4 linked regions of the Vreelandella piezotolerans genome follow. The protein of the gene in region 3 binds, or shares a complex with, the protein of the main gene of each other region. Links are inferred from orthologs where the notes say so. Each region holds a gene or a part of one and is shown on either strand. Other genes may lie near its edges. The genes, in order: sdhC, GYM47_RS05140, frdA and sdhD.

Region 1 (8,048 bases), 2.3 Mb from region 3 along the record:
CTTCGCCAAGGTGATCGAGTTTCAGGAAGACGTGATCACCCTTCTCGCCACAGCCGCGGCCTTCGAGAATCTCCATGACCATGGAGCGTGCCACCACGTCTCGACCCGCTAAGTCTTTGGCGTTCGGTGCATAACGCTCCATGAAACGCTCGCCGTCTTTGTTGATCAGGTAGCCACCCTCACCACGGCATCCTTCGGTCACCAAGGTGCCCGCACCGTAGATACCGGTCGGGTGGAACTGCCACATTTCCATATCCTGCATCGGGAAGCCCGCGCGCAGCGCCATGCCGATGCCGTCACCGGTATTGATCAGAGCGTTGGTGGTAGAGGCGTAGATACGACCCGCACCGCCCGTCGCCAGAACCGTGGCTTTCGATTTGACGTGCACCACTTCACCAGTTTCGATGCACATGGCGATACAGCCCACTACGTCACCGCTGGCGTTCTTGACCAGGTCGACTGCATACCACTCGTTCAAGAACGTGGTGTTGTTCTTGAGGTTGTTTTGGTACAGGGTGTGCAGCAGTGCGTGGCCGGTACGGTCGGCGGCTGCACAGGTGCGCGCTGCCTGACCGCCTTCACCGAAGTTCTTCGACTGACCGCCGAACGGACGCTGGTAGATGCGGCCGTTATCGAAACGCGAGAACGGCAGGCCCATGTGTTCCAGTTCGAAGACCGCTTTGGGGCCTTCGGAGCACATGTATTCAGCGGCGTCTTGGTCAGCAATGTAGTCGCCGCCTTTGACCGTGTCGTACATGTGCCAACGCCAGTCATCGTTCGGGTCGGCGGAGGCGATGGCACAGGTAATACCGCCTTGAGCAGAAACCGTGTGAGAGCGCGTCGGGAACACTTTGGAAAGTACGGCTGTCTTTTTACCGGATTTTGCTAGTTCGAGCGCCGCACGCAGGCCAGAGCCACCGCCACCGATGATGATGGCGTCGAATGTCAGGCTACGAAGGTTAGACATGTATCAAGCTCCCCACAGAATTTGAATGCCCCACACGAGGTACACGAAGATGGCCAGAATGATCAGCGTCTGGGCACCCACGCGCAGGCGAGTGGACTTGAGGTAATCGGTGGTGACGGTCCACAAACCGATCCAGGCGTGCGCAGCGATCGAGATAAACGCCAGCAGCGAGAAAATACGCATCCAGGTTTGCTCGAACAGGCCGCTCCAGGTGTAGTAATCCAGGTTCGGATTCAACAGCAGGTAAGCAACGACGAAAACGGTATAGAGGGCCAGCACGACCGCAGAAACACGCTGCATCAGCCAGTCAGACAGACCGCTACGGCCAAAACTCGTAATGTTGGTTACCATACCCAAACTCCTGCCAGAATGATCAGAACCGCGCTTACCACGACGGTCGCCTGTGCTTTTTTCACGCCACCTTCTAAGGTCACCCCAATATTGGCGTCCATCAGCAGGTGCTTGATGCCTGCCACAAAGTGGAATGCCAAGGCAGACAGCAGCCCCCACGCAACGAGCTTGGCAAAGAAGTTGTTGGCTAAGGCACTGCTGACAGCATCGAAGCCAGCCGGAGATGATAGGGATTTACCCAACGCCCAAAAAGCGAAAATCAGGCCAACGAACAGGATCACACCCGTGATACGGTGTGTAATCGACGTTAGCGCCGGTAGTGGGAAATGTATCGTCGTTAGATCTAGGTTTACGGGTCGTTTGCTATTCACGGCGTTATACACACTCTCTTGGCCCGCTCTGCGACAGGTCGGGCATAGCCCGAGCGGGCAGTGGTTGCTGGAAGGGGCTCGGCCGTTGCCAAGTCGGGCACGACCACCTACCTGCCGGTCGCGCGCCGTGGATTATAAGAACCTTAGCCCCTGCTGACAAACCGATCTCAGGCTTAACTCGACCATGGTGCAAGAAAAATGCCGCCTACCCGAGTCGATTTTGCGATGCAGCATGGTTATAGTGACAGGAGATTGATGGTTTGATAAGCCTGTTAACGTATCGTCAATCCTCTGGCACTTCGCTACTATGAACACCTCATTTATCATATACAAAAATTGTTCATAACAACAATCTCTGTACAAGCATAGCTAGCGCTTAGGCTAATTGACAAAATGTCGCACACTTCTATAGTGGGCAAGCCTTTTCGCCGGCGCGGTATGCGAAACAACGACTTTACGTCCCAAACCGAATTCGAAAGGAGGCCAGCATGGCTGACAGGAAAGCGACATTGACGGTAGACGGTCTCGACAAAACGATCGAGCTACCCATGTATTCCGGCACACTTGGCCCCGACGTCATCGACGTGCGCGGCTTAGGCGCCGAAGGCCTGTTTACCTACGACCCCGGCTTTATGGCCACCTCTTCCTGCCAATCTGCCATCACCTATATCGATGGCGGCAAGGGCGTACTGCTGCACCGCGGTTACCCCATTGATCAACTGGCGAAAGAGTCGAACTTTGTAGAAGTTTGCTACACCCTGCTGTTTGGTGAGCTGCCCAACGACGAGCAGTACGCTGATTTCGAATCACGTATTCGCAATCACACCATGGTGCACGACCAGATCAACAACTTTTTCAAAGGGTTCCGCCGTGACGCGCACCCAATGTCGATTCTGTGCGGTGTCGTGGGCGGCCTAGCAGCCTTCTACCACGATCACATGGACATCACTCAGGAAGAAGACCGCGTCATCAGCGCGATCCGTTTGATCGCCAAGATGCCGACCCTGGCCGCCATGTCGCACAAGTACAATGTGGGCCAACCGTTCAATTATCCGCGCAACGATCTGAGCTATGCAGAGAATTTCCTCTACATGATGTTCAGCAACCCGTGCGAAGAGTACAAAATCAACCCGGTATACGCGAAAGCCATGGACCGCATCTTCATGCTGCATGCGGACCACGAGCAAAACGCCTCTACCTCTACCGTTCGTCTGGCAGGCTCAACTGGCGCCAACCCGTTTGCCTGTATCAGCGCGGGCATTGCGGCCTTGTGGGGTCCTGCGCATGGCGGTGCCAACGAGGCCGTGCTCAACATGCTGGACGAAATCGGCGACGATTCCGAAGAGAACATTCAGCGCTTCGTGGATAAAGCGAAAGACAAGAACGATCCCTTCAAACTGATGGGCTTCGGTCATCGCGTCTACCGCAACTTCGACCCACGCGCCAAAGTGATGAAAGAGACCTGCGACGAAGTACTGGCCGAGCTCGGCATGGCCGACGACCCGCAGCTCAAAATCGCCAAGCGCCTGGAGCAAATCGCACTCGAAGATGAATACTTCATCGAGCGCAAACTGTATCCGAACGTCGATTTCTACTCAGGCATCATTCTGAAAGCCATGGGCATTCCGACCAACATGTTCACCGTGATCTTTGCGGTGTCGCGTACCATTGGTTGGATCTCCCACTGGCATGAAATGCTCAGCGAAAGCTACAAAATCGGCCGCCCGCGCCAGCTGTACGTCGGTCACGAAAAACGTGACTATCCCAGCAAGTGATTTGGCAGCTAACGCGCTAATGCATGCATAGGATGACGAAGGCCACCCACGGGTGGCCTTTTGTTTGCTCGTACTTCCTACCAACAACAAAGGTGCTTTATGCAATCTATCAAAACCGTTGCGTTTATCGGCCTTGGCGTCATGGGCTACCCGATGGCCGGCCACCTCGCCAAGCAGGGCCTCACCACGCGGGTTTACAACCGCACCGCAAGCAAGTCAGAAGCATGGGCTAACGCCTTTGGCGGCACGGCTCACGCGACACCCGCCGAGGCAGCCCAGGGGGCCGATTTGGTATTGGTGTGTGTCGGCAACGATGACGATGTGCGCCAAGTGACCATGGGCAGCGATGGTGTACTGAGCACCATGACCAGCGGGAGCTACCTCGTCGATCACACCACCGCGTCAGCGGATTTAGCGCTGGAGCTGGATGCTGCCTGTCGAGAAAATGGCGTAGCGTTTATTGACGCCCCCGTGTCAGGCGGCCAGCAAGGTGCCGAGAACGGCGCACTGACCATCATGTGCGGCGGCGAGCAAGCGCATTTTGATGCCGTCGCCCCTTTCCTGAATCATTACGCACGTGCCGTCACGCTCATGGGCGCTGCCAGCAGTGGTCAGCTCACCAAAATGGTGAATCAGATCTGCATTGCAGGCTTGGTACAAGGCTTGGCGGAAGGCCTGCACTTTGCTGAGCAAGCCGGACTCGATCAGCACCAAGTCATCGACGTCATTTCCAAAGGCGCTGCAGGGTCTTGGCAGATGGAGAACCGTCATAAAACAATGATTGCTGATGAGTATAACCATGGTTTCGCGGTGGACTGGATGCGCAAGGATCTGGGGATATGCCTCGAGCAAGCGCGACGGTTAGACGCCACCCTTCCTGTCACGGCGTTGGTCGACCAATTCTATGCGGACGTACAGCGTATGGAAGGCGGCCGCTGGGACACGTCATCGCTACTAAAACGGCTGCGCAAACCTGAATAACGCTTGACTTTTTGGCACTCGCTGCCTAGCCAGGGTTTTCCACACTATCTGTGGATAACCCTGTTCACAACCACTAGAAAACGCCCCACAATCGCCATGAACAGTGACTCAACCTTAAATTGGTTATTTTTTAACCTAATATAACTGATTGATTTTAAAGAGCTTACGCTAAATTGCTGATTTTTTGCTTCATCTTTATGTGGTTGTGCACAACCCGATCCTCCAAGTTACAAAAGTGGACAAGTCAAGCACAATATGGACAAAAAACGCGTGAAATAGACGCAAGTTCTAGACGACGGGAATGCAAAAAAGGCAAGTGAGAAGACTCATTGCTATTCGCGAATCGAAATGATTTAAGGAGAGAAACAAAGAGAGTGGCGTCCCATAGGGGGTTCGAACCCCTGTTCCCGCCGTGAAAGGGCGGTGTCCTAGACCACTAGACGAATGGGACGTTGTCAGACCTTAGATATCTTGGACAATCAACATCAGGGATGGCTGATATTGGTGGAGCCTAGCGGGATCGAACCGCTGACCTCAACACTGCCAGTGTTGCGCTCTCCCAGCTGAGCTAAGGCCCCACATGTCGCGAAGACGGAGCGTATATTACTGATTCGCCTGATCTTCGTCAAGCCTATTTCCCGAAGAAAACGCCACGCGTTCATAACTAGACCGCGCGACGCTCTCTCCATTTTCATACCAGGGGTCAATTACAGATCGCGGTACTCTTTTTCAAACCGCTTCGCTTGCTTTTTGGAAACACCCCCTAACACGTCAATAGCGTTACGCAACCGCGCACGTGTCACATCGGAGCCCAAGATAGCCATCGCATCCATCACCGAGGTACTGGACGCACTTCCGGTGATGGCAATGAACACCGGTGCCAAGAACACTTTCATTTTGAGCTCGAAGTGCTCTGACAATGTTTTCACCTCGGCCAGAAGTGCGTCTTTATGCCAAGCAGAAACGGCCTCGAAACGCCAAACCAGGAATTGCAGCAGCTTGACGAGTTCTTCGTCGTCCAGCTTTACGCTATCAAAGTCATCTTTACTGATCGCTGGCAAACCTGAGAAGAAATGGCCAGCGAGCGGTACGACCTGAGAAAGCGTCTCTATCCGTGGACGCACTTGCGGCAAAATCTGTTTAACGTACGCATCGTTGAACGCCCATTCGCGCAGCGCCTGAAGCAGGGCGTCGTCATCCAAATCTTCTCGAATGTAAACGCCGTTTAGCCACGTTAACTTCTCCAGATCGAACACGGGACCACCGAGGGAGACGCGCTGAATATCGAATTCCGCCATCATTTCTGACAGGCTGAATTTTTCACGCTCGTCGGGCATCGACCAGCCCATGCGCCCTAGGTAGTTGGTAACGGCCTGGGGTAAAAACCCCATGCGACGATAGTAGTTGATCGATGTGGGATTCTTACGCTTGGAGAGCTTGGACTTATCCGGATTACGCAGCAACGGCATATGGCAGAGCTGCGGCATTTCCCAGCCAAAGTACTCATATAGCAGTTGGTGCTTCGGCGCGGAGTTGATCCACTCTTCACCACGCAGTACGTGAGTAATGCCCATCAGATGGTCATCCACCACGTTCGCCAGATGATAGGTGGGCATACCGTCTGACTTCATCAGAATCTGCGCATCGACCTGCGCCCAATCGACCTCGATCGTGCCGCGCAACATGTCGCTCACCACACACACACCCTCGCTGGGTACGTGCATACGAATGACGTACGGCCAGCCTTCTTGCTCACGGCGTGCCTGCTCGTCGACGTCCAAGGCTAGATCGGCTGGCTTCAGCGCTAAGTGTAGGCCCGCCTCTTTGCGAGACTCACGCAGTTCGTCCAACTCTTCGCTGGTGCGGTAACATTTGAAAGCATGACCAGCATCCAGCAGCCGCTGGGCGTGCATCGCATAGATATCGCCACGTTCGCTTTGGCGATAAGGGCCATGTGGGCCACCAACGTCAGGACCTTCATCCCACTCCAACCCCAGCCAGCGCAAGGAATCCAAAATCATCTGTTCGGACTCGGGAGTCGAACGCACCCGATCGGTATCTTCGATACGCAGAATGAACTGCCCGCCGTGCTGACGAGCAAAGCAGAGATTGAACAACGCAATATAAGCAGTACCTACGTGCGGATCGCCTGTAGGAGAAGGCGCGATACGAGTGCGAACGGTCATCAACGGATCCTTTTGGCAATTAAGCGTGGCGCCATTATACGCACCCTTAGATCAACCAACAGCCTCCATAAGGGAACGAGTTTGGCTTAAAAGCGTCTGAACGAGTGCTCAAGGATCGTCGATAGGAAGATGCGCGCTAATGCACAATCGCTTAGTATGACGCAGTACCTATGATTCGTGTTCGTACATGAGAAAACATTGCGTCTTTCTCAGTATGATCAGAGCGCCACCTTGCGGGTGGAAGTACATTCAACGAGCTGATTCAGCTCATCGACAGGAAAATGAAATGGAATCGCTAGGCTCACGTATCAAGCAACTGCGGCTTAGGGCCAAGCTCAACAAGGCTGCCCTTGCACGTAAAGTTGGCGTGTCAGATGTCACCATTTCTTACTGGGAGTCCGGGGCGATTAAACAGATCGGCCACGAGCGTCTAGTGGCGCTCGCCGATGCCCTCGATTGTTCGCTGGCTACCCTGCTAGAAGGTGATAGTGCACCTCAACTGTTAACCCTGAGCCATACGGGTCCCCTCCCCTGGGAACAGGTTCAGGCCACGACCATTACCGTGCCGCATCATCTGCCGTTGAAGATCGACTGGAAAGCGCCCTGCGTGATGGCGACCCCGGGCAAAGACACGGATTTTTCACCCATTGCATCCGGGGATTTACTCCTGCTCGGCCCAACACATGTGTTCCATAAGGCGGGCCATTACTTGGTCCAGCGGGATAACCGCTTCGTGATCGAACACTTTGCGAAAGCGCCAAGTGACATCTCTATCCATGCCGTATTACTGGCACACTGGTGTCCTGCCTAAAGCAACTACCTCCCCATCCCTTTAGTTGTCCTCAATCACCTCCACCTGGTCGCGCGTCCGTCTTGGTTCATTGCCAATCAAGAAACGGCGCGAGTAGGTGGCTATCTGCCCTAGACCGTGGCGGGATTGGCTGACCAGCTCTCCCGCCAAGTATTCGCCTTCTCCACCAATGCGTTCCTGCACGCTTTCTGGCTGAACGGCAGCCTCACCTAACTGTACCGTAACCCAATAGCCCCCATCCGGTAGGCCGCTGCCAGAACCAAAGGGCCCCGCTTCGAATTTACCGTCCATCACTCGCGTACGCGCTTGCCAACGGACGCGGCTTAGCTCCCGCTCGATAATCACCTGCACTTGGGCGTTATCCGGCAAATTGGTGTCGCCTTCTACCATTAGGCGGCGATCGGGACGCAGTGACGCTGACGTCGAAATAACGACTTCCAGGGGCTCCACCTGCTGCGTTGGCGGTTCCGGCTCAGAGGCGCGCTCTTCGGCCACGGAGTTAGGCTGGGTTTGTGAGACCTCTTCCTCCGGCCCGCTGCACCCGCTCAATAGCAGGGCCCCGACTAACGCCACGCCAACATAACCGAGCGTCTTCCCCATAACGAC
Region 2 (2,812 bases), 2.3 Mb from region 3 along the record:
CGGTGGGCCATGCCGATGACGACTTCTTTGGTGCCGTAACCACCGGCGCGCTGAATCAGCTCGTCCATCATCGGTACGAACGACTCACCACCCTCCAGACCGAAGCGTTTGGTGCCCGGGTACTTGGACGCTAGGTAGTTTTCTAATCCTTCCGCTGCGGTCAACCGCTCCAGCACGTGCTTGCGCACGTCATCGCTGAACTTGGGTGCGCTGCGTACCGATTCGAACCGACGCTGTAGCCAGCGCTTCTCTTCGGTATCGACGATGTGCATGATCTCGCAACCGATGGAGCGACAGTAGGTCTGCTCCAGCGCGTCGACGATGTCACGCAGCGGCGCTTTATCGATACCCAGGAAAAACGAGCCGGTTTGAAACTCGGTGTCGAGATCAGCTTTGGAGAGCTGGTGGAACGACAGGTCGAGGTCGGGAACGGGAGTGGGATTACGCAGCCCAAGCGGGTCGATATTGGCCTTCTGATGGCCACGGAAGCGATACGCGTTGATCAGCTGCAGGACTTTGACCTGCTTCTTGTTCTCACCGCTGTCGGAGGCGGCAGCTACCCGGCCCGGGCGGCTTTCACGGCCCAGTTGGTAGAACTGATCACGAATGGGGCTTAGTGGAACATCGTGGGAGGCACTGCCCTCAGGACGCGGCAGCTGATCAAAATAGCTGCGCCACTCGTCTGAGACAGAATCAGGATCGGCGAGGTACTGCTCGTAAAGCGCTTCCACGTAGTGGACATTGCCACCACTAACGTGAGAGGAACGCCACATCAACTCCATTATGCCTTGTTGCATCTCTCGGTCACCCTGCACTGATGGGGTGGTATCGGCATCGCTGCATGCATGCAACGACATCGCTATTGCCCTGCCGGCGGGGCGGGACGTTTGCCGGCGGCGCCGACCGGAGGCCGGAAGCCCTTGTTCATACACGTGGTTAAGACCACGTAGTTGCGACGCGTTTCTCATTCAGTTCATGCTCAAAAGCCGGTACTTAAAGCACCGGCTTTTAAACTTGGCTGACCACGGTGCGACGCGTCGCCGCACCGTGACGGCCCCTATGATAACAAGCGAAGCGCCACGATTTAAGTAGCTTTATGCTGCAACTTACGTGGTACACGCTTTTTCTTCATGGGATTAGATAGTTACGTAGCGTCCGCAAGCAACATTTCACGAATTTTACCAATTGCACGGGTCGGGTTAAGACCTTTCGGGCACACGGCAACACAGTTCATGATGCCACGGCAGCGGAAAACCGAGAACGGATCCTCCAAGCTGGTCAGGCGCTCACGGGTTGCGGTATCGCGGCTGTCGGCCAGGAAGCGGTAGGATTGCAGCAGGCCAGCAGGACCCACGAATTTGTCCGGATTCCACCAGAACGACGGGCACGATGTGGAGCAACACGCGCACAGAATACATTCGTATAGGCCGTCCAGTTTGTCGCGCTCTTCCGGCGACTGCAGGCGCTCAATGGCCGGTGCCGGGGTGTCGTTCTGCAGATACGGCTGGATACGCTCGTACTGTTTATAGAACAGCCCCATGTCGACCACCATATCGCGGATGACCGGAAGACCAGGCAGCGGGCGAAGTGTCAGCTTGTTGTTTTTCACGACGTCTGACAGCGGCGTGATGCACGCCAGGCCGTTTTTGCCATTCATGTTCATGCCGTCGGAACCGCAAACACCCTCACGGCAGCTGCGGCGATAGGCCAAACCGCTGTCTTGCTCTTTCATCAGATGCAGAACATCCAGCACCATCAGATCGCGGCCTTTGGTATCGACCTGAAACTCCTGCATATAAGGTGCGGAGTCGGTTTCCGGATTGTAGCGGTATACGGATACCTGAAGATTGGACATGGTGACTCCCTCTCGTCGGTGCGAAGATTAGTAGGTACGAACCTTGGGCTCGAACGTATCGACGGTTTTCGGCTTGAAGTTGACGTCGCGCTTCTTCAGCTCTTTGCTGGCCGGGAAGTAGAGCGAGTGTTTCAGCCAGTTGACATCATCACGGTCAGGGTAGTCGTAGCGCGAGTGGGCACCACGGCTCTCTTTACGCTCGAGGGCAGCAATCGCCGTTGCTTCTGCCACTTCCATCAGGTTGTCCAGCTCCAGCGCTTCGACACGAGCCGTGTTGAACGCGTTGGATTTGTCCGGCAGGTGCGCATTGGCAATGCGGCCACGCAGGTCCGCCAGCTTTTTGACACCTTCTTGCATGTTTTTCTCTTCACGGAATACACCGAAAGAGTTCTGCATGATGTCTTGCAGCTCGGCTTTCAGTGCCGGAATGCTTTCGCCACCCTCTTCGGATTCGTTCCAGCGCGTGATGCGCTTCATGGCGAACTCGATGTCCGACTCGGAAGCGTCGAGGTATTCGATACCTTCGTTCAGCGCGCCTTCGATGAACATACCCGCAGCACGGCCGAAGACCACCAAGTCGAGCAGTGAGTTACCGCCCAGGCGGTTGGCACCGTGGACCGATACACACGCCGCTTCGCCACAGGCGAACAGGCCGTTGACGATCTGGTCGTTACCATTTTCGTCTTGAGTGATCGCTTGGCCATGGATGTTGGTCGGAATACCGCCCATCATATAGTGGCAGGTCGGGACGACAGGAATCGGGTCTTTCGCCGGATCGACATGGGCGAAGGTCTTGGAGAGCTCGACGATCCCCGGCAGACGCTTGCCAAGGACTTCTTCGCCAAGGTGATCGAGTTTCAGGAAGACGTGATCACCCTTCTCGCCACAGCCGCGGCCTTCGAGAATCTCCATGACCATGGAGCGTGCCACCACGTCTCGACCCGCTAAGTCTTTGGC
Region 3 (7,908 bases):
CTTCCAGGTAGTCGATCTGCCCCGGCGGCAGCCCGGCACAGAAGCGCCGCGCCTGCTCGCGGGTGAAGCCGCCGTTGGCGTCCAGTATCAGCCGGGTGGTGGGCAAGCGCTCACTTATCCGCTTGATCAGCGCCAGCTCTTCATTGATGGGGTAGCGGGCGACCTTGAGCTTGAGGCGCTCCGGCGGCGCCGTTCGCCACGCCTTGAGGCGGACCTCGATCTCGATCATCAGATGGGCAGGCGTACCCTGAAGCAGCGGGTACGGGGCGGGTGATTGGGGCAAGCGCTCGGGCCAGGCGCGCCGGGCGCAGCCAAGGCCGAACTGCACCGAGGCAAGCTGCGGGGTCGGCACCTCGCCGCGCTCGAAAGCGGCCAGGTAGGCCAGCGCCTCGGCTTCGGCCTGGGCCAGGGTCTCGCAGGAGAAGCCCGGCAACGGGGCGATCTCGCCCCACTGGCCGTCGATGTTTACCAGCAGCCCCTCGCGCTGGGTCAGCCGCTCGCCGTTCAGCGTCAGCGGCCTGGTCAGCGCAAGCGCGTAGCGGTAGAGCGCGCGCGCCATCAGGGGTTGCGCGGGTAGCGGGAGAAATCCGGGCGGCGCTTCTCGTTGAAGGCGTTGCGCCCCTCCTGGCCCTCTTCGGTCATGTAGTAGAGCATGGTGGCGTTGCCGGCCAGCTCCTGAAGCCCCGCCTGGCCGTCGCAGTCGGCGTTGAGCGAGGCTTTCAGGCAGCGCAGCGCCATGGGGCTGTGCTGGAGCATCTCGCGGCACCAGCGCACGCTTTCCCGCTCGAGCTCGTCAAGCGGCACCACGTGGTTGACCAGGCCCATGTCGAGGGCCTGCTCGGCGCCGTACTGGCGGCAGAGAAACCAGATTTCTCGCGCCTTCTTCTGGCCGACGATGCGCGCCAGGTAGGAGGCGCCATAGCCGCCATCAAACGAGCCGACCTTGGGGCCGGTCTGGCCGAAGATGGCGTTGTCGGCGGCGATGGTCAAATCGCACATCAGGTGCAGCACGTGGCCGCCGCCAATGGCGTAGCCCGCCACCATGGCGACCACCGGCTTCGGGCAGGTGCGAATGTCACGCTGGAAATCCAGTACGTTGAGGTGATGGGTGCCCGCCTCGTCGCGGTAGCCGCCGTAGTCGCCACGAATGCGCTGGTCGCCCCCGGAGCAGAAGGCCTGTTCGCCCGCCCCGGTCAGCAGAATCGCGCCGATGGCGCTGTCGTGGCGCGCGCGGCCGAGGGCATGGATCATCTCGCTCACCGTTTGCGGGCGAAACGCATTGCGCACCTCAGGGCGATTGATGGTGATCCGTGCAATGCCCTCCTCAGCGGTGTGATAGAGGATGTCCTGGTACTCTTGCGAGGCGTCCTGCCACTTGATGGGGGCATACAGCGCCTGTTCCGTGAGTCCTTCGATCATGCTGACCTCGTGCTTATCAGGGGTGTGCGTTCTTTTTGATACGGCCGTGTTCGCGGGCGGGCCTCAGCGCAGCCAGCCCACGACCACCAGAGCCAGCGCCAACAGGCTCAACAGGGCCGCCAGGCCGTACATCAGCCATTTGTTGCGAGTGTCCTGGCCCAGGCTCAGGTCGAATAGGCCATGGCGCAGCCGGTGGGCGGCATGAAACAGCGGCAAGCACACGGCGGCGCCGATGAACAGCACGCCGGGCAGGCTGAACAGCAGGCGGGAGGCCCGCTCGTGGCCAAGCGCCTCGGCGGGCAGCAGGCCCAACGGCAGCAATAGCCCGATGAACAGAATCACCGCAGGCAAGACCACGGCAAAACAGACGCCCCCGGCACTGAACAGCCCCCACCACAGGGGCTCGTCATAGGCTTGCCGAGGCTGACCCAGGGGTGCTTTTTGATGTGAGGTTTTCATGCGCCGCCCCTCCCCAAGAGCCAGAACAACACGACCGCCACTGCCACGACCCCCGCCCACTGGCCAGCAACGATGGCACCAGCGGGCACGCTGCGCCCCGCCACGCGCAGCGGCATGACCCGAGGAAACAGCACGAAGAAGGTGGCCGCGTGATAGAGGCTGGCCACCAGCGCCAGCGCATTCAGCAGCAGCACCAGCGGCGAGCCCATAAAGGCCACCCAGCCCTGCCAGCTCGCCGGGCCCTGCAACAGCGCGAACACTCCTGCCAATAGGCAGAGAATGAAAAACACCAGCGGCACCACCGTGGCTTCGCGCAGCATATAGCGCTTGAAGAAACCGTGCTTCAGCCACCAGTTGCGCTTCAAGGGCGGCAGCCGTTGTGATGATGATTTTTCCATGAGGCACTCTCCCGACGGTTCGTTCTGGCCAATCAGCCCTTGAACAGTGCGATCAGCGTATGTTTGGCGGCCTCGACCTTGCCCTGATTGACCGCAGCGGCCGGGTCGACGTGCTTGGGGCATACCTGCGAGCAGAAGCCCACGAAGGTACAGCTCCAGACACCATCGTGGCGGTTGAGCTGCGCCATGCGCTGACGTTTGCCCTGGTCCCGGCTGTCCAGGTTGTAGCGGTGCGCCAGGGTCAGCGCCGCAGGCCCCAGAAACTCAGGGTTCAAACCAAACTGCGGGCACGCCGAATAGCACAGGCCACAGTTGATACAGTTGGCAAACTGCCGATAGCGCGCCAGCTGTTCAGGCGTTTGTGTGTGGGGCTGCGCCTGGCCGGGATCAAAGGTCTGCACCGGGTCCTGTTCGATCAGGTAGGGCTTCACCGCCGCCAGGTGCTCCAGGAACAGCGCCATGTCCACGACCAGGTCCCGCTGCACGGGGAAGTGCGCCAGCGGTTCGATACGAATCTCGCCAGGGTAGTCGCGCAGGAAGGTTTTACAGCCCAGCTTGGGAATGCCGTTGACCATGACGCCACAGGAGCCACAAATCGCCATTCGGCAAGACCAGCGGTAGCTCAGCGTGCTGTCCTGCTGCTCCTTGATATGGTTCAGCGCGTCGAGAAGCGAGGTGCTGTCCTCCACAGCAACGTCGTAGGTTTGCCAGTAGGGTTCCGCTGCGCTGTCGGGCAGGTAACGCTTGATGCTGATGTGCTTGTTCATGCCTTGCCTCCCTTGGCCGCATCCCCGTAAACCCGCGCGGCCGGGGCCGAAAAGCGGGTATCCACCGCCTGCCAGCGCAGCTCGGCGGGCGCATCACCCTGGTAAAACACCTGGCTATGCTTGAGATAGCCCACGTCGTCACGGGCCTGCAGGCCCTCGTCCAGGCGCTGGTGGGCACCCCGGGATTCGCGACGCTCCAACGCGGCCAGGCACGACGCCTCGGCGATCTCCAGCCCGTAGCCAAACTCCAGGCACTCCAGCAGCTCGGTATTGAAAATCTTGCTGGTGTCACTTACTCGCACCTGGGCATAGCGCTGGCGCAGCTGGCGAAGGGTATCCAACGCCTGCTGCATGCCTGCTTCGGTGCGGTAAATGCCGCAGCCGCTCTCCATGGCCTGCACCATGGCGTGCTTGAGCGTCACCCAGGATTCACCGCTGCCCTGGCCATCGCAGAGCGTGGCCAGCCGCGCCTGCTGCCGCTGGGCCTGCGCCTGCAAGACCGGCAGCGCCACCCAGTCGGTGCGGGCAGCCCGCTGGCTGGCCTGCTCCCCAGCCAAGCGGCCAAAGACCAGCAGCTCGGTCAGCGAATTGGAGCCCAGCCGGTTGGCCCCATGCAGGCCTACCGATGCGCACTCCCCGGCGGCGTACAGACCCGCAATGGTCGTTTCACACTGGGGATCGGTTTCGATGCCGCCCATGGTGTAGTGCACCGCAGGCCGAATCGGGATCGGCTCCTTGACGGGGTCGACATTGATATAGGATTTGGCCAGCTCGCAGATGAACGGCAGGCGCTCATGCAGATAGTCGGCGCCCAGGTGGCGAAGGTCGAGATAGACCACGTCGCTGTCGCCAAACTTGCCGGTACGCCCGGCCTGCTGCTCCTGCCAGAACGCCTGGGAGAGCTTGTCCCGAGGGCCCAGCTCCATGTACTTGTTTTCCGGCTTGCCCAGGGGTGTTTCCGGGCCCAGGCCGTAGTCCTGGAGGTAGCGGTAACCCTCCTTGTTGAGCAGAATACCGCCTTCCCCCCGGCACGCTTCGGTGATCAGGATGCCCGAGCCGGGCAGGCCGGTGGGGTGGTACTGCACGAACTCCATGTCGCGCAGCGCCACGCCGTGGCGGTAGGCCATGGCCATGCCGTCACCGGTGACGATGCCCGCATTGGTGTTGAAGCGGAACAGCCGCCCGGCCCCGCCGGTGGCCAATACCACCGCTTTGGCACGCAACAGCAGCAGCTCGCCCGTGGCGACTTGCAGAGCAATGACCCCCACCACGGCCCCTTCATGCACGGCCAAGTCCAGTACGAAGTACTCGTCGAAGCGTTCGATTTCGGGGTATTTCAACGAGGTCTGAAACAGCGTGTGCAGCATATGGAAGCCGGTCTTGTCGGCAGCAAACCAGGTGCGCGCCGTTTTCATGCCACCAAAGCGGCGCACCTGTATGCGGCCATCGGGCTGGCGGCTCCAGGGGCACCCCCAGCGCTCCATCTGCACCAACTCCCGGTAGGCGTGGCGCACGAAGTAGTCCACTACGCCCTGCTCCACCAGCCAGTCGCCCCCAGAAACCGTGTCGTCGAAGTGCGCCTGAAACGAGTCCTCGTCACTGGTCACCGCCGCCGCGCCCCCCTCGGCCGCCACCGTGTGTGAACGCATGGGATACACCTTGGACACCAGCGCGATGCGTTGCGCGTGACCGCCCTGTTTGGCCTGCTCGGCGGCCGCTATGGCGGCCCGCAGGCCAGCGCCTCCACCGCCGACGATGACGATATCCACATCCTGCTGCTGCATGGCACCCCCTTGTGCGGCTGCACTACTCATGACGGTCTTCTCATGACGCGATTCCGGCCTGCGCACGGCTTGCCGCCCTGCTGATGAAGCGACGTTATCACAGCCCAACAGGCCTTCGGCCTTGATCTAAAGCATGATTGATATGGATCAAATAACGCGCGACTTGCCTTGCCTATGCTGTTGATGACATCGGTGAAACACCACGCTGGAACTCACCCTCGGCTGTGCTCACTCAGGCAAGGCGCTACGGCTTGCCGATAACCTTATCGAGAGGTCGCCATGAACCTCAGCGCTTCGCTCCGCTCTCGCTGGTCGCTGCTCGCGCCACTGACCACCACGCTGGTGATCGCCCTGCTGCCTACCCCGACCGGGCTACCGCCCCATGCCTGGTACTTCTTCGCCATCTTTTTAGGCTGCGTGGTCGGCCTGATTTTGGAACCCCTGCCCGGCGCGGTCATCGGTCTGGTCGGCGTCACCCTTTCGGCGCTGCTTTCCCGCTGGGTGCTGTTCTCCCCAGAGCAGCTGGCCAACGACGGCTTCAACGCCGCCAACCAGGCTTTCGCCTGGGCGGTCTCGGGGTTCACCAATGCCACCGTATGGTTGATTTTCGGTGCCTTCATGTTTGCCCTGGGGTATGAAAAAACCGGGCTGGGGAGGCGTATCTCGCTGTGGCTGGTGCATGCCATGGGCAAGCGCACGCTGACCCTGGGCTACGCGGTGATGATCGCCGATGGCATTCTGGCACCTTTTACGCCGTCCAATACGGCGCGCAGCGCAGGCACCATCTATCCGGTCATTCGTAACCTACCGCCGCTGTACGACTCGCACCCCAACGACCCCAGCATGAAGCGCATGGGCAGCTTCCTGATGTGGACCGCCATTGCGGCCACCTGCGTGACCAGCTCGATGTTTCTCACCGCCCTGGCGCCGAACCTGCTGGCCATCGCGCTCACCGAAAGCGCCACGGGCATCCATATCGGTTGGGGACAGTGGTTCGTGGCGGTGGTGCCGGTGGGGGTCCTTCTGCTGCTGTTGGTGCCGCTGCTGTGCTACTGGCTGTGCGCCCCGGAGGTAAAGGCCGGGCATGAGATCTCCGACTGGGCGAAAGGGGAACTGCAGAACCTGGGCCCGCTGACCCGCCACGAAATCGTGCTGGTCATCATGGTGGTCACCGCGCTGCTGCTGTGGATCTTCGCTGGCGACCGGGTATCGGCGTCGCTGGTGGGGCTGGTGGTCATCTGCGGCATGCTGCTGACCGGCATGGTGAGCTGGAACGACATTCTCGACAACCGCGCCGCCTGGAACACCTTCGTGTGGTTTGCCACCCTGGTGGCTCTGGCGGGCGGCTTGAGCCAGGTAGGCTTCGTGGGCTGGTTCGGTAACGTAGTGGGTGGGCAGATCAGCCACTTCGACCCGCTGCTGGCCATGGTCGCCCTGGTGGTCATCTTCTATGTGTTGCACTACCTCTTCGCCAGCGTCACCGCCCATGTGACCGCCCTGCTGCCGGTCATACTAGCGGCGGCGTCGGGCATTGCGGGGCTGGACATGCAGCTGTTCATTCTGCTGTTGCTGCCCACCCTGGGCTTCATGGGCATCCTGACCCCTTATGGTACCGGTCCCAGCCCGGTGTATTACGGCAGCGGCTACTTGCCCAGCGCGCTGTACTGGCGCCTGGGGGCCATCTTCGGGCTGCTGTTCCTGGTGGCCTGGCTGGCCATTGGCCTGCCCTGGCTACTGTTGATTCAGTGAGCCATGTACCGAGTCAGCGAACCCTGCGCTGCCGCGCTTAGCGCGGCAGCGTCTGTGCCAAGTGCCCTGCCATGGCCTTCGGGTGTTCCACGTGCAGGTTATGGCCGCCCGGCAGCGCCCAGTGGCGCAGGCGCGGCGCGTGCTGCGCCAAGCGGTTGGCCAGGGTGTTGAACTTATGGTCCCGCAGGCCGGAGAAATAGCCCACGCGCAGCTCGGTCTCGGCCAGCCAATGCCATAGGGAGGGCTGCCGACCCAGCGAGGTGGCCCGCAGCATATGCGCCACGGCGGGGCCACGGTTGGCCAACCGGCGCTGTATCTGACGCTGGCGCTGTGCTGGCGTCAAATCGGCAAACACCGGCTGCTGGTACCATCCGGTCAGCACGTCGGTCAGCGGCGACTGTTCAAAGCGCTGGGCCCAGTGCTCATCGTGGGCGCGGCGCGCTTCCCGCTCTGGCGCGGCCAGCCCGGGGTGCGCGCTCTCCAACCACAGCGCCTCCAAACCGGCGGGCCGCTGGCTGGCATAATAGAGCGCCAGCCGGCCACCCAGGGAGTAGCCCAGCAGGCCATAACGCACTACGCCCGCCTCGGCCAGCGTATCGCTAAGCCAGTCATGAAAGTCCGCAAAAGAGCCCACCGCAGGCACTGTGGGCTGCCCATGCCCCGGCAGGTTCAGCGCCAGGCAGCGCACGCCCGGCAGCGCGTGTTCCAGCGCCTCGCCAAGCACCTGCCAATCGTCCTTATCGCCCAGCAGGCCGTGCAGCATCACCAGCGTAAAGGGCGACGAAGGGTCAGGATGCATGGGCTGCCTCTTTGAGCCACGCGCCCAGAGCCTGCAACGCATCGGTGGCCTGCTGATGGGGCACCGTGACCTCGATCAGCGTCACACCGGCCTCCAGCGCCTGGGTGTAGGCCTCGCAAAACGCCGCCAACGTGGTCGGTGCGGCATAGTTCAGATGAAACATGCGCGCCGCATGCTCGAACGCGAGCCCGTGGGGTTGGCGATAGTAGCGCTCCAGCAGATCGCCTTCGTCCGGCACCGGCAGCATGTGGAAAATGCTGCCGCCATCGTTATTCAGCACCACCACGACCAGCGGCGCCTGGGCCCTGGCCAGCAGCGCCAAGCTGTTGAGGTCGTGAAGCGCGCTGGTGTCGCCCAGAATCACCGTGGTGGGTTCATTAGTCGTGCAAGCCAGGCCATACGCGGTAGCCAGCAGCCCATCGATGCCCGAAGCCCCGCGGTTGGCCATCACCCGCAGCGGCGTCGAACGGGTCGAGCCCAGCATGTTCATCAACCGGGCGGGCAGGCTATTGCCCACGAACAGCGCCCCTCTG
Region 4 (2,790 bases), 2.3 Mb from region 3 along the record:
GAACTCGATGTCCGACTCGGAAGCGTCGAGGTATTCGATACCTTCGTTCAGCGCGCCTTCGATGAACATACCCGCAGCACGGCCGAAGACCACCAAGTCGAGCAGTGAGTTACCGCCCAGGCGGTTGGCACCGTGGACCGATACACACGCCGCTTCGCCACAGGCGAACAGGCCGTTGACGATCTGGTCGTTACCATTTTCGTCTTGAGTGATCGCTTGGCCATGGATGTTGGTCGGAATACCGCCCATCATATAGTGGCAGGTCGGGACGACAGGAATCGGGTCTTTCGCCGGATCGACATGGGCGAAGGTCTTGGAGAGCTCGACGATCCCCGGCAGACGCTTGCCAAGGACTTCTTCGCCAAGGTGATCGAGTTTCAGGAAGACGTGATCACCCTTCTCGCCACAGCCGCGGCCTTCGAGAATCTCCATGACCATGGAGCGTGCCACCACGTCTCGACCCGCTAAGTCTTTGGCGTTCGGTGCATAACGCTCCATGAAACGCTCGCCGTCTTTGTTGATCAGGTAGCCACCCTCACCACGGCATCCTTCGGTCACCAAGGTGCCCGCACCGTAGATACCGGTCGGGTGGAACTGCCACATTTCCATATCCTGCATCGGGAAGCCCGCGCGCAGCGCCATGCCGATGCCGTCACCGGTATTGATCAGAGCGTTGGTGGTAGAGGCGTAGATACGACCCGCACCGCCCGTCGCCAGAACCGTGGCTTTCGATTTGACGTGCACCACTTCACCAGTTTCGATGCACATGGCGATACAGCCCACTACGTCACCGCTGGCGTTCTTGACCAGGTCGACTGCATACCACTCGTTCAAGAACGTGGTGTTGTTCTTGAGGTTGTTTTGGTACAGGGTGTGCAGCAGTGCGTGGCCGGTACGGTCGGCGGCTGCACAGGTGCGCGCTGCCTGACCGCCTTCACCGAAGTTCTTCGACTGACCGCCGAACGGACGCTGGTAGATGCGGCCGTTATCGAAACGCGAGAACGGCAGGCCCATGTGTTCCAGTTCGAAGACCGCTTTGGGGCCTTCGGAGCACATGTATTCAGCGGCGTCTTGGTCAGCAATGTAGTCGCCGCCTTTGACCGTGTCGTACATGTGCCAACGCCAGTCATCGTTCGGGTCGGCGGAGGCGATGGCACAGGTAATACCGCCTTGAGCAGAAACCGTGTGAGAGCGCGTCGGGAACACTTTGGAAAGTACGGCTGTCTTTTTACCGGATTTTGCTAGTTCGAGCGCCGCACGCAGGCCAGAGCCACCGCCACCGATGATGATGGCGTCGAATGTCAGGCTACGAAGGTTAGACATGTATCAAGCTCCCCACAGAATTTGAATGCCCCACACGAGGTACACGAAGATGGCCAGAATGATCAGCGTCTGGGCACCCACGCGCAGGCGAGTGGACTTGAGGTAATCGGTGGTGACGGTCCACAAACCGATCCAGGCGTGCGCAGCGATCGAGATAAACGCCAGCAGCGAGAAAATACGCATCCAGGTTTGCTCGAACAGGCCGCTCCAGGTGTAGTAATCCAGGTTCGGATTCAACAGCAGGTAAGCAACGACGAAAACGGTATAGAGGGCCAGCACGACCGCAGAAACACGCTGCATCAGCCAGTCAGACAGACCGCTACGGCCAAAACTCGTAATGTTGGTTACCATACCCAAACTCCTGCCAGAATGATCAGAACCGCGCTTACCACGACGGTCGCCTGTGCTTTTTTCACGCCACCTTCTAAGGTCACCCCAATATTGGCGTCCATCAGCAGGTGCTTGATGCCTGCCACAAAGTGGAATGCCAAGGCAGACAGCAGCCCCCACGCAACGAGCTTGGCAAAGAAGTTGTTGGCTAAGGCACTGCTGACAGCATCGAAGCCAGCCGGAGATGATAGGGATTTACCCAACGCCCAAAAAGCGAAAATCAGGCCAACGAACAGGATCACACCCGTGATACGGTGTGTAATCGACGTTAGCGCCGGTAGTGGGAAATGTATCGTCGTTAGATCTAGGTTTACGGGTCGTTTGCTATTCACGGCGTTATACACACTCTCTTGGCCCGCTCTGCGACAGGTCGGGCATAGCCCGAGCGGGCAGTGGTTGCTGGAAGGGGCTCGGCCGTTGCCAAGTCGGGCACGACCACCTACCTGCCGGTCGCGCGCCGTGGATTATAAGAACCTTAGCCCCTGCTGACAAACCGATCTCAGGCTTAACTCGACCATGGTGCAAGAAAAATGCCGCCTACCCGAGTCGATTTTGCGATGCAGCATGGTTATAGTGACAGGAGATTGATGGTTTGATAAGCCTGTTAACGTATCGTCAATCCTCTGGCACTTCGCTACTATGAACACCTCATTTATCATATACAAAAATTGTTCATAACAACAATCTCTGTACAAGCATAGCTAGCGCTTAGGCTAATTGACAAAATGTCGCACACTTCTATAGTGGGCAAGCCTTTTCGCCGGCGCGGTATGCGAAACAACGACTTTACGTCCCAAACCGAATTCGAAAGGAGGCCAGCATGGCTGACAGGAAAGCGACATTGACGGTAGACGGTCTCGACAAAACGATCGAGCTACCCATGTATTCCGGCACACTTGGCCCCGACGTCATCGACGTGCGCGGCTTAGGCGCCGAAGGCCTGTTTACCTACGACCCCGGCTTTATGGCCACCTCTTCCTGCCAATCTGCCATCACCTATATCGATGGCGGCAAGGGCGTACTGCTGCACCGCGGTTACCCCATTGATCAACTGGCGAAAGAGTCGAACTTTGTAGA

Evidence for each region.
Region 1: frdA (region 3) and sdhC share a complex: the UniProt entries of both Escherichia coli proteins name them as parts of the enzyme complex. The link is inferred for Vreelandella piezotolerans from one-to-one orthologs.
Region 2: frdA (region 3) and GYM47_RS05140 share a complex: the UniProt entries of both Escherichia coli proteins name them as parts of the enzyme complex. The link is inferred for Vreelandella piezotolerans from one-to-one orthologs.
Region 4: frdA (region 3) and sdhD share a complex: the UniProt entries of both Escherichia coli proteins name them as parts of the enzyme complex. The link is inferred for Vreelandella piezotolerans from one-to-one orthologs.

The regions. Positions count from the first base shown.
Region 1 is NZ_CP048602.1:1,096,923-1,104,970, reverse strand. Bases 1-2,996 are described here. They hold sdhC (succinate dehydrogenase, cytochrome b556 subunit), read right to left. Parts: upstream 1,690-2,996; coding sequence 1,312-1,689; downstream 1-1,311. Other genes in these bases: gltA (citrate synthase), read left to right, coding at 2,178-2,996; sdhD (succinate dehydrogenase, hydrophobic membrane anchor protein), read right to left, coding at 971-1,318; sdhA (succinate dehydrogenase flavoprotein subunit), read right to left, coding at 1-967. Also shown: more of gltA, read left to right, coding at 2,997-3,464; GYM47_RS05115 (NAD(P)-dependent oxidoreductase), read left to right, coding at 3,564-4,445; gltX (glutamate--tRNA ligase), read right to left, coding at 5,153-6,631; GYM47_RS05095 (helix-turn-helix domain-containing protein), read left to right, coding at 6,918-7,442; GYM47_RS05090 (hypothetical protein), read right to left, coding at 7,464-8,042. UniProt on the Escherichia coli protein: Membrane-anchoring subunit of succinate dehydrogenase (SDH).
Region 2 is NZ_CP048602.1:1,104,850-1,107,661, reverse strand. It holds GYM47_RS05140 (succinate dehydrogenase iron-sulfur subunit), read right to left. Parts: upstream 1,856-2,812; coding sequence 1,145-1,855; downstream 1-1,144. Other genes in the region: sdhA (succinate dehydrogenase flavoprotein subunit), read right to left, coding at 1,883-2,812; GYM47_RS05145 (2-oxoglutarate dehydrogenase E1 component), read right to left, coding at 1-797. UniProt on the Escherichia coli protein: Two distinct, membrane-bound, FAD-containing enzymes are responsible for the catalysis of fumarate and succinate interconversion; the fumarate reductase is used in anaerobic growth, and the succinate dehydrogenase is used in aerobic growth.
Region 3 is NZ_CP048602.1:3,443,360-3,451,267, forward strand. What follows is about bases 2,434-5,289. They hold frdA (fumarate reductase (quinol) flavoprotein subunit), read right to left. Parts: upstream 4,828-5,289; coding sequence 3,040-4,827; downstream 2,434-3,039. Other genes in these bases: GYM47_RS15795 (succinate dehydrogenase/fumarate reductase iron-sulfur subunit), read right to left, coding at 2,434-3,043; GYM47_RS15805 (anion permease), read left to right, coding at 5,107-5,289. Outside these bases: menC (o-succinylbenzoate synthase), read right to left, coding at 1-559; menB (1,4-dihydroxy-2-naphthoyl-CoA synthase), read right to left, coding at 559-1,419; fumarate reductase subunit FrdD, read right to left, coding at 1,483-1,878; GYM47_RS15790 (fumarate reductase subunit C), read right to left, coding at 1,875-2,276; more of GYM47_RS15795, read right to left, coding at 2,309-2,433; more of GYM47_RS15805, read left to right, coding at 5,290-6,576; menH (2-succinyl-6-hydroxy-2,4-cyclohexadiene-1-carboxylate synthase), read right to left, coding at 6,614-7,375; menD (2-succinyl-5-enolpyruvyl-6-hydroxy-3-cyclohexene-1-carboxylic-acid synthase), read right to left, coding at 7,365-7,908. UniProt on the Escherichia coli protein: Two distinct, membrane-bound, FAD-containing enzymes are responsible for the catalysis of fumarate and succinate interconversion; fumarate reductase is used during anaerobic growth, and succinate dehydrogenase is used during aerobic growth.
Region 4 is NZ_CP048602.1:1,102,537-1,105,326, reverse strand. It holds sdhD (succinate dehydrogenase, hydrophobic membrane anchor protein), read right to left. Parts: upstream 1,675-2,790; coding sequence 1,327-1,674; downstream 1-1,326. Other genes in the region: gltA (citrate synthase), read left to right, coding at 2,534-2,790; sdhC (succinate dehydrogenase, cytochrome b556 subunit), read right to left, coding at 1,668-2,045; sdhA (succinate dehydrogenase flavoprotein subunit), read right to left, coding at 1-1,323. UniProt on the Escherichia coli protein: Membrane-anchoring subunit of succinate dehydrogenase (SDH).